Regions from separate parts of the Aurantivibrio plasticivorans genome, predicted to be linked through region 1. Evidence: predicted binding sites of a transcription regulator. Region 1 holds the regulator's gene; the other holds the start of a gene.
The links. Region 1 encodes sigma-54, which starts transcription at its own class of promoters, with help from an activator protein. Its sites were predicted from a motif close to TGGCACANNNNTTGCNNT; they were not measured.
Positions count from the first base shown of each region.

Region 2: the regulator sigma-54 is predicted to act here: its motif matches at 2,264-2,281, upstream of ACZ5NB_RS16155 (HesB/IscA family protein).

Region 1 is NZ_AP036020.1:2,765,298-2,770,644, forward strand. It holds gene lptB (LPS export ABC transporter ATP-binding protein) at 1-442, shown strand, start outside; gene ACZ5NB_RS12430 (RNA polymerase factor sigma-54) at 752-2,308, shown strand; gene hpf (ribosome hibernation-promoting factor, HPF/YfiA family) at 2,497-2,787, shown strand; gene ACZ5NB_RS12440 (PTS sugar transporter subunit IIA) at 2,814-3,275, shown strand; gene rapZ (RNase adapter RapZ) at 3,364-4,242, shown strand; gene ACZ5NB_RS12450 (HPr family phosphocarrier protein) at 4,275-4,544, shown strand; gene mgtE (magnesium transporter) at 4,641-5,347, shown strand, end outside.
Region 2 is NZ_AP036020.1:3,635,211-3,640,557, reverse strand. It holds gene ACZ5NB_RS16180 (CCE_0567 family metalloprotein) at 1-144, shown strand, start outside; gene fdxB (ferredoxin III, nif-specific) at 215-511, shown strand; gene ACZ5NB_RS16170 ((2Fe-2S) ferredoxin domain-containing protein) at 565-888, shown strand; gene ACZ5NB_RS16165 (hypothetical protein) at 902-1,309, shown strand; gene ACZ5NB_RS16160 (Rossmann-like domain-containing protein) at 1,327-2,157, shown strand; gene ACZ5NB_RS16155 (HesB/IscA family protein) at 2,409-2,732, shown strand; gene nifU (Fe-S cluster assembly protein NifU) at 2,805-3,764, shown strand; gene nifS (cysteine desulfurase NifS) at 3,761-4,984, shown strand; gene nifV (homocitrate synthase) at 5,060-5,347, shown strand, end outside.

The DNA of each region.
Region 1 (5,347 bases):
CGCTGACAATATTCTCAGTATTCTCGAGACGCGCCCCCAACTCAATCGTAAACAGCGCCTCCACAAAATGGAGGAATTGTTAGTCGAGTTCAATATCACCCACTTACGCGACAGCCTAGGCATGGCGTTATCAGGCGGCGAACGCCGTCGAGTGGAAATTGCGCGAGCGTTAGCCACTGATCCTGCCTTTATTTTGTTGGACGAACCCTTCGCGGGCGTTGACCCAATATCCGTTAACGACATCAAAGGCATCATCACTCACCTAAAAGAACGCGGTATCGGCGTGCTCATTACCGATCACAATGTAAGAGAAACGCTCGATATTTGCGAGCGCGCTTTCATTGTTAGTGAAGGTCATATCATCGAGTCGGGTAGCCCCGAACAAGTTCTGAACAACCAGAAAGTTCGCAAAGTTTATCTGGGCGAACATTTTCGTCTATAGGCCTATCGACACGCCTCAAGTCAACGTCTAATTCGCTATTAACCGCGTTTTTTACAAACCAATTTTCATTAAATAAGCGATTTTTTGACCACAGGCATAAACATTGCTTGTCAAGATTGCCGCGTCGCGGTAGCCTGTCTACACTTAGTCAGGGGTTCCAAATTGGCACATCCTTTCTAGACAATTTAGCTGATGTAAATTAAGGGAAAGCCAAGTCTCACGGTTGAGCAACAAGATCTTGTCAACGCTCGCACTATCAAACCGAAGTTGTGCTTGGCAAGTTAAAGTGCAACGCAGTCGCCGTCATCTATGAAACAATCGCTTCAACTTAAGCTGGGCCAACAGCTCACAATGACACCGCAATTGCAGCAAGCAATTAAGCTTCTGCAACTGTCCACCTTGGATTTACAGCAAGAGATCCAAGATGCGCTAGATTCCAATCCAATGTTGGAGATATCTGAAGATGATTCAGGTTCGGATGGAGGCAGCGGTGATACTGATTCAAATTCGGAGAATACCAGCGAAGCAACCAGTACATCCGATGGCGACTCCGCCAATGACCCTCAAGACCTTTATAACAACGATAATTTCGAGAATAGCGCACCCAATTCAAGTGATGACTCGCAAGATTACCCTGAGTCAGACTGGAATAATGAAATCCCCAATGAACTTCCAGTCGATACCAGTTGGGACGATATCTACCAACCGTCAACAGGCCCTGTCGCTAGTGGCCCTGAAGACGAAGACTACGATTACGACTCCCGGCGTACTGTCACAGAGTCTCTATACGATCACCTAATGTGGCAGCTTAATTTGACGCCAATGTCTGATCGAGACCGCGTCATCGCCATGTCAATTCTTGATGCTGTTGAGCCGTCTGGTTTCCTTTCTCAAACCACCAATGAGATATTTCACGGTATCGAAGATAGCCTGGAAGAACTCGAAGAAGATGAAGTCAATGCCGTTTTACATCGACTGCAACAATTTGACCCACCCGGTGTTTGTGCTCACGACCTCCAAGAGTCCCTACTCATCCAGCTGAAACAGTTCGCTGAAGATACACCTTATTTAAAAGACGCCTTCGTCGTCGTCAAAGACCACCTAGCATTGCTCGGTAGTCGAGATTACAAACAATTAATGCGTAAAACAAAGCTCAAAGAAGCGGAACTACGCGATACGATTTTATTAATTCAAAGCTTAAACCCTCGCCCAGGTGAACAAATTAACGCTGGGGAAACCGAATATGTCGTACCGGATGTATTCGTCAGTAAAGAGGACGACCGGTGGGCAGTGAAGCTAAATCCTGATATCGCACCTAAGCTGCGTATCAACCCAGCCTATTCTGCATTGATTAAGCGAGCCGACAATAGTAGTGACAACACCTTCTTGAGAGATAATTTGCAGGAAGCGCGATGGTTTCTAAAAAGTTTGCATAGCCGTAACGAAACCTTGTTAAAAGTTGCCACCTGTATCGTAGAAAAGCAACGCGGTTTCTTAGACTATGGTCCAGAGGCGATGAAGCCACTAGTTCTTCACGACGTTGCTGAGGCGGTGGGGATGCATGAATCCACTATTTCCCGTGTGACAACGCAAAAGTATATGCACACGCCACAGGGGATATTTGAGCTAAAATATTTTTTCTCTAGTCATGTCAGTACCGACAGCGGCGGAGAATGCTCATCTACCGCTATCCGCGCTATAATTAAGAAACTGGTTGTTGCGGAAAATCCGAAAAAACCACTCAGTGATAGTAAAATTGCCGAACTATTGGCCGAGCAAGGTATTCAAGTAGCAAGACGCACTATAGCCAAGTATCGGGAGTCTCTAAACATTCCCGCTTCTAACGAACGCAAACGGCTTGTGTGAAAAGTATCCAGCGATTAACTCGACACATTTGTCGCGACCTTACTTCCGCTACAGTCATAGCGCCTACTTAGGCAAAGAGGCTTATATCCAACAGGAGTCAACGCCCCAAGTATGTAATGTGACCCGCAAAACAATCAATTATTGTCATATAACGGACAGAGTTCCCCTACACAATTAGGAGCTGCACTATGCAATTAAACATCAGTGGCCATCACCTCGATCTCACCGACTCCATTAAAGATTATGTCGCCAACAAACTCGACAAACTCAACCGACACAGCGACCAGATTACGTCGGTTAACGTTATCTTGTCAGTCGACAAGCTGGAGCAAAAAGCAGAAGCCACTGTACACGTTAGCGGTAAAGATTTTTTTGCGGATTCTAGCAATGAAGATTTATACGCTGCGATCGATCTTCTGTCAGACAAGCTTGACCGACAGCTCATTAAGCACAAAGAAAAGCAACGTAGCCATCGCTAGTCGTCTCGCGAGCAGTTAACCAACCTATGGACATTAGCAAGATACTCTCCCCCTCTCGCACTTGTTGCCACATTGCTGGTGGCAGCAAGAAGCGGGTTTTGGAAGAAACAGCAAAAAAAATCGCAGAAGACTACCCGGCACTCTCGTCGGATGAATTATTCAGAGAACTAGTGAATCGAGAGAGACTAGGCTCTACTGGTATTGGGCAAGGTATTGCAATACCGCATTGTCGGGTCAAAAACTTAGCCAATGCCGTGGGCGTCTTATTCACTCTCGATACGGCGATTGAATTTGAAGCAATTGATGATTCCCCAGTAGATATCGTGTTTGCGTTGCTGGTGCCCGACGAAGCGGAGAATCAGCACCTGCAAACCCTGTCTCTACTAGCGCAAGCGTTTAGTAATCCGTCTAATCTTAATATCATCAGGCGGGCCAATAGCGATGAATCTTTATTCAAATGTGCCACCGAAGTATTTAACGATATCTAACGAAATAAATAATCGGTATCGATAACCGGGCCAGCGCCTTTTGAGCAAACTCTAAGGCTCAACCTAATGGAGCTAAAAGGTTTCAATTATGCGTTTGATTGTCATTAGCGGCCATTCCGGCTCAGGCAAGAGTACCGCGCTACACCTTCTCGAAGATGCTGGTTTCACGTGCGTGGACAACCTACCAGCTTCCTTGCTACCGCAATTAGTTGACCATATAAAGACGCTTAACCCCGATGGTGATGGTCACCAAAAATTTGCTATCAGCATTGATGCCAGAAACACCTGGCAAGACTTAAAACAGTTTCCACAAACTCTCACAGCGATCGAAGCACTAGGGGTTAAATGTGAGATAGTTTTTCTCGATGCAAAAAACAACATTCTCATTCAACGTTACAGTGAAACACGTAGAAAACACCCCCTGAGTGATGAAAATACAGACCTCAAACAAGCCATTCACGCCGAGCGCTCCTTACTCGAACCCATCGCAGATCTGTCAGATCTAGTTATCGACACAACTAGCCTAAATTTGCATGAGCTCCGTGATCTCATTAAAACCCGTGTACTTGGCGCAGATGCTTCAGAAATGTCTATTTTGTTTGAGTCTTTCGGCTTCAAACACGGAATACCGGCTGACGCTGAAATTGTCTACGACGTGCGCTGCCTACCAAACCCGTATTGGAAGCCGCACTTGCGGAACTTTAATGGCCTTGAAGAACCTATCGAAACATTTTTGTCGGGACATGACGACGTGCAAGATATGCTTGCTGATATCACCGCTTATTTAGAGCGGTGGTTACCCAAACACCAAGCAAATAATCGTAGCTACATTACGATTGCCATTGGCTGTACTGGCGGCCAACATCGCTCTGTCTACCTGTCGAACCAATTGTTTACACACTTCAGTAAAGCATACAAAAATGTATTGGTGAGACACCGTGAATTAAATATGACCGATCACAATTAAGCGATCTAAGCGACCTTGGAATTAACACTTTTATGGTTGAACAACAAATTACAATAATAAATAAACTCGGCCTACATGCTCGGGCAGCAGCAAAGCTGGCTAAAACCTGCGGTCGGTTTGGCAGTAAGATTACCATCGGCAGTCAACAAACTCGTGTAGACGGCAAAAGTGTCATGTCTCTTATGCTTCTCGCCGCAAGTAAAGGTACTGAGCTTGTGATTACCAGCGAAGGCAAAGACGAGCAGCAGGCCATGGAAGCAATTGTAGCGCTGATTAATAACCGATTTGATGAAGAAGAATAAGGCTTACATGTTTACGCGAAGCCCTGAGCGAAAAGCAAATTAACGCACTATCAGTTACACTTACCGGGACAAAGCCCTCTAGCGATTTTCACTTATATGCAGCCATCTACAGACCAGTTAAAAGCGCAAACACAAGCCCATCTAGCTCGGATTACCGACGCGCTAGAGAGCGGCGCGTTTCAGCCTGTGCGACGTATGCTAAATGGCCTCCGCCCGGTAGAAATCGCTCACTTACTGGAATCTTCACCCCCTCGATCTCGGCTAGCGCTGTGGCGATTAATTGACAAAGACCTTGAGGGTGAAGTTCTTCAAGAACTATCCGAAGAAAACCAGCTTTACTTCCTCAACCAAATGAACACCGAGGAAGTCGCCGCTGTCACAGAAGACCTCGACGACGACGACGTAGCCGATATTCTGCAACAACTGCCGGACCAAATTATCCAGCAAGTGTTAGCGGCGATGAGCGAACAAAACCGTGAACGAGTAGAGTCGCTGCTGTCATATGCTGGCGATACGGCCGGCGGGTTAATGAGCTCAGACATCATTACTGTCCGGCCCAACCTAACCCTCGACATTGTGCTGCGCTACTTGCGTCGTCACGAAGAACTTCCACAATCGACCGACAACGTTATTGTTGTCAATCGTGATGGTAAATATCTAGGGCTGCTAACTCTTCGTAAGTTATTGACCACCGACCCAAACATGACGGTGCGCGAAGTGATGGAAACGGACGTCGAAGCAATCCCTGCTGACATGCCTGATATTGAAGTCGCTCGCTTGTTTGAACAACACGATTGGGTTTC
Region 2 (5,347 bases), 870 kb from region 1:
GAATTTGCATCACAGGTTCATGACCTGGTTGAAGATCGTTTGTTAAGTGATTTCAATCAATTAACGCCATTGGCTGAACAAACCGTGGCGGCCTGTGAAGAGTGGGTCAAAAAGAAAGCCGAATTTGATGCGGTGAGTGCGTAACATTAGTTGGTAACACACGTTCGTAACTTAAGTTCGTAACGAAAGCCGCGTGTTGACAGAGGAGTACAACATGTCAGATGTGATAGTAGGTCGCACCCGTGGTGGTGAGGATTGGGTTCCTGAATTCGTCACAGCGCTCAACGCAGAAACCTGTATTGGCTGCGGGCGTTGCTACAAAGTCTGCCCGCGCGATGTGTTTGAGTTAACAGAGCGAACCGACGTCGTCGATGATGACGATGACTTTTATGATGACGACGATGAAATGATGGTGATGACTATTAAGAATGCCATGGATTGCATCGGATGTGTTTCTTGCGCACGGGTGTGCCCGAAGAAATGCCACACCCACGAAGCCTTGGCTGGGTAACTACAGCCGGGTAATTTTGGCTAGGTAATTAGCAACCATCGGGAGAATTCACTATGCCTAAACCTGAATATCACGTGTTTGTCTGTGCGCAGCAGCGGCCTGCCGGTCACCCACGCAGTAGTTGTACCGAAAAAGGTGCGCAAGCGATTATGCCGCAATTGTCGCAAAGCATTATGTCACGCAATTTAATGCAGAAAGTATCACTAGTACCGACGGCTTGTTTGGGGCCCTGCGGTGTGGGTGCCAACTTGCTGGTGTTCCCCGGCGCTGTGTTATATGCAGGAGTGAAACCGGAGGATGTCGATAACATTGTTGAGCAGCATTTTGTTGCCGGTACTCCGGTTGCCGAAAAAATTGCCCCTGCCGAAGTCTGGTAACGAGTGATCGTCCATGACTAGTCCAGCCGTTGATGTCGGATCTCAAGAAACTGATTCAAAGTTAAATGCGAGGTTGGCGTCGGATCAACCTACCATTGAAAAAATCTGTGCAGCGCTGGTTGCTCAGTTGAAAAAATATGGGTTCGACAATAAAGCCGATGCCTTAGCTCAACCGATGGTGAATGGCGAGTTGCGCAAAGACCCTTATGACGGTGCCGAGTCACTATACGCCGAATGGCGCTCTGCAAATGGTGATTTATTAGGTCATGTCATGATTCATGACAGCGGACAATTGTATGCAGAGTTCGATATTGTTGCTCCTCATCCAACCGATAAGCGCTGGTTTATTGAGTCCATTACGGCGTGGGGCAGTGCCGAGGCCATCAAAACCGAACTGCAAAACTTAGCGGCTTTAACTTAATTTCGTGATCTTAGTGCATGATGAACAGTGCGCAGTTTTATCAACGCTTATGTGACAGCGCTCGAGAAGCTCTGGATCACTTTCCTGGTCGTGAACCTTCAGCGCCGTTGTTGATCCAGCAAGTTATGTTGGGGTTGAGCTGGAGTTATGCGCGCATTGCTAGTAGCGATTCAAATATTAGCCACGATAATCAACTCAATGCTAGTACCGGTATCTGCTTTAGCCCGTTGGACCCACCGAGAACCTTGCCCTGGGCAGGTAGTTTAGTCGGTCGATCTGTAGAAGAGATCATACCCTGGGTAACTCAATGGGACAGGTGCGCTGCAACCGTCGGGGTTGCTGTCTGTAATGCCATCATTAATCACAGTGAAAATGAATTATTGTCTCGTGCACAATCAATTCATTGTGGTAGCGATCCCCATTTGTCGGTTTTCCAACATTTTTCCGATCAGCTTACGCATGCCAAGGTGGCAATCATCGGCAGGTACCCTGGATTAGATCAATTCGCTTCATCATTTGACTTTACCTGTATCGAAAAGCGACCTGGGCCGGATGATTTACCCGAGTCGGCGGCGGAATTTGTGCTGCCCACCTGTGATTGGGTGTTTATTACCGCGAGTAGTATTGCCAACAAAACGCTCCCGAGGTTATTGGCGTTAAGTCAGCACGCAACGGTTGTGTTGTTGGGCCCCAGTTTGCCGTGGCTAGCCGATTGGTCTAGCTTGGGTGTCAACTACCTTGCGGGTGTGCGCGTGAATGATCCACAAGCCTTGTCTGCTGTGGTCTCTGAAGGGGGTGGAACGCGCCTCTTTGACGAGGCTGTTCGCTACCACTTACTTGCCTTGTAGCAAGTACTACAAAGAACGTGTCGAGTGTCATTTCCGACACGCTGTTTTGCAACTTTACCGCTCCTTAACTTGTTGTTTTATAACAATAAATAAATCCCACAACCTGTGGCATATCGATTGCAATCTCTCTGTTGTAGATAAAATTTCTGTGCTCAATTAAAGCTTCGCTTGAACACAGACATTAAAACACAGACATGTAAACACAGACATGTAAACGCAGACATGTAAACGCAGACATTGGAGTGACAAAGATGCTCACATTAACTGACAGTGCAGTGAATGCCGTAAAACGATTCATTGATTCCTCTGAAAAATCGATTGCAGGTTTACGCATTCAAGTCGAAGGCGGCGGTTGTTCAGGATTTCAATACGGTATGAAGTTGGAAGAAAGTGTCGCGCAAGATGATTCGGTCTTGGACTTCACAGGCGTGAAAGTCTTGGTGGATGCCAACAGTGCAACCTTGTTGGACGGAGTCACTGTCGATTTTCTCGACGGGCTCGAAGGCACTGGTTTCAAATTCGAAAACCCCAACGCCAGCAACAGTTGTGGCTGTGGAAAATCTTTTAGTGCGTAAGCGTTGAATTATCTTTCATTACCGGTGGGCCGACCCGGTTAATTCTCAAACATTTGCAGGAGATCCGAAATCATGTGGGATTACTCAGAAAAAGTTAAAGAACATTTTTATAACCCCAAAAATGCCGGAGCGCTTGCGGATTCAAACGCCGTCGGCGACGTAGGCTCAATTAGCTGTGGTGATGCACTTCGCCTTTCACTCAAAGTGGAACCTGAGACAGAAATTATTCTCGATGCAGGCTTCCAGACATTTGGTTGCGGTTCTGCCATTGCGTCGTCATCGGCGCTTACCGAAATGGTAAAAGGTAAAACGCTCGATGAAGCACTCGAAATCAGCAACCAAGACATTGCTGATTTTCTCGATGGCCTACCACCCGAAAAAATGCATTGCTCGGTCATGGGCCGGGAAGCACTACAAGCCGCAGTGGCGGACTACCGAGGTGAAGAGTGGGTGGATGATCACGAAGAAGGTGCTTTGGTGTGTAAATGTTTTGCCATCGATGAGGTGATGATTCGCGATACGATCAAAGCCAATAATCTCAGCACTGTAGCGGATGTGACTAACTTTACTAAAGCTGGTGGCGGTTGTTCTTCCTGTCACGAAAGTATTGAGTACATTCTTGAAGATGAATTGAAGGCGCGCGGTGAAACCTTCGCGCCAGCGGGAGTGAGTATTGCCGCTGCCGCGCCTACCTCTACACCACAACAACCGCTAGTCAGTATTGATACGAGATCATCGGCGCCAGCCGAGGCTGCACCGGGTGCGGGTTTATACGCGCGTATCAAAAAAATCGAGCAAGTGCTTGACGATATCCGACCTGCATTACGCGCCGACGGTGGTGATGTCGAGTTGATGGATGTTGAAGGTAAAAATATTTATGTGAATTTGGTTGGTGCGTGTAGCGGTTGCCAAATGGCCGCGATGACAGTCGGTGGTATACAACAGAAATTAATCGAAGCCTTGGGTGAGTTTGTCAAAGTCATCCCTGTTGAGAAAAAACCCGCTGCGGTACAAATGGGAGGTGCGCAATGAGCAATCCAGGACTTGCTGACGTCTACCTCGACAACAATGCTACAACGCAATGTGATCCCAAAGTCGTTGAAGTGATGATGCCCTATTTTACCGAGCAGTTCGGCAATCCTTCATCACTTCATAGTTTTGGCAACAAAGTGGGCTTTGCATTAAAAAAAGCCCGCAAAAGTGTTCAAGACTTATTAGGGGCAGAGCACGACTCTGAAGTGGTTTTTACTTCATGCGGTACCGAGTCGGATTCGACGGCCATCATGTCGGCACTTAAAGCGCAGCCCGAGCGCCGTGAAATTATTACCACCACCGTTGAACATCCCGCTGTATTAAACCTTTGCGACTACTTGGCTACTGAAGGCTACACCATCCACAAATTAGAAGTGGATGGACAGGGTCGTCTTGACCTTGCTAAGTACGAAGCATTGCTCAGCGACAAAGTGGCCGTCGTTAGCGTGATGTGGGCGAACAATGAAACCGGCACCATTTTCCCAGTAGTCGAAATGGCAGAAATGGCTGACAAAGCCGGTGTCATGTTCCATACCGACGCGGTGCAAGCGGTTGGAAAAATTCCAATGAATCTACAAGACACCAAAATCCATATGTTGTCTTTATCCGGCCACAAGTTACATGCGCCGAAAGGTGTGGGTGTGTTGTATCTAAAACGTGGAACACGTTTCCGCCCATTATTGCGAGGCGGTCACCAAGAGCGTGGTCGTCGTGCGGGTACTGAAAATGTAACGAGTATTATCGGTTTAGGTGTGGCGTGTGATCTTGCACAAGAAAACATGGAGCACGAAAACACAGCGGTTAAAGCCATGCGCGATCGTTTGCAAGAAGGCATTCTCGCTGCAGTTCCTAATTCGTTTGCGACGGGTGATGTCGACAATCGATTACCCAATACAGCAAACATTGCGTTTGAGTACATCGAAGGTGAAGCCATCTTGTTGCTGATGAACAAAATGGGTATCGCTGCTTCAAGTGGTTCTGCCTGTACTTCAGGCTCACTCGAACCCTCACACGTAATGAAAGCAATGGGAATTCCCTATACAGCAGCGCACGGTACGGTACGTTTCTCTCTTTCACGTTACAACACTATGGAAGAAGTCGAGCGTGTCATCGAAGCGGTGCCGCCCATTGTTGCGCAATTGCGCAAATTGTCGCCTTACTGGGGTGAAAACGGTCCAGTGGAAAACCCAGAGCAAGCATTCGCCCCCGTTTACGCCTAACTGCTAATGGTTAGCCGTTAACTTTTAGTCCCTGTTTTATTAAGCCACGGTTTACTGTTGAATGAGTTGTTAAGCATGAACACAGCACTAAACAATACAAAGAGCGCATCACTCAATAAAGTGATTATTGATGATACGACCCTACGCGATGGTGAGCAGAGCGCAGGCGTAGCGTTTAGTGCTGAAGAAAAAGTGGCTATTGCAAAGCAGTTAGCGGCAATTGGCGTGCCGGAGTTGGAAATCGGCATCCCAGCCATGGGAGAAGAAGAGCGCTCCGTGATGCGAGACATCATTGCCGCTGTGCCAGGGGTTCGAACCTTGGCATGGTGTCGCATGACTGACACAGATCTTGCGGCAGTAAAA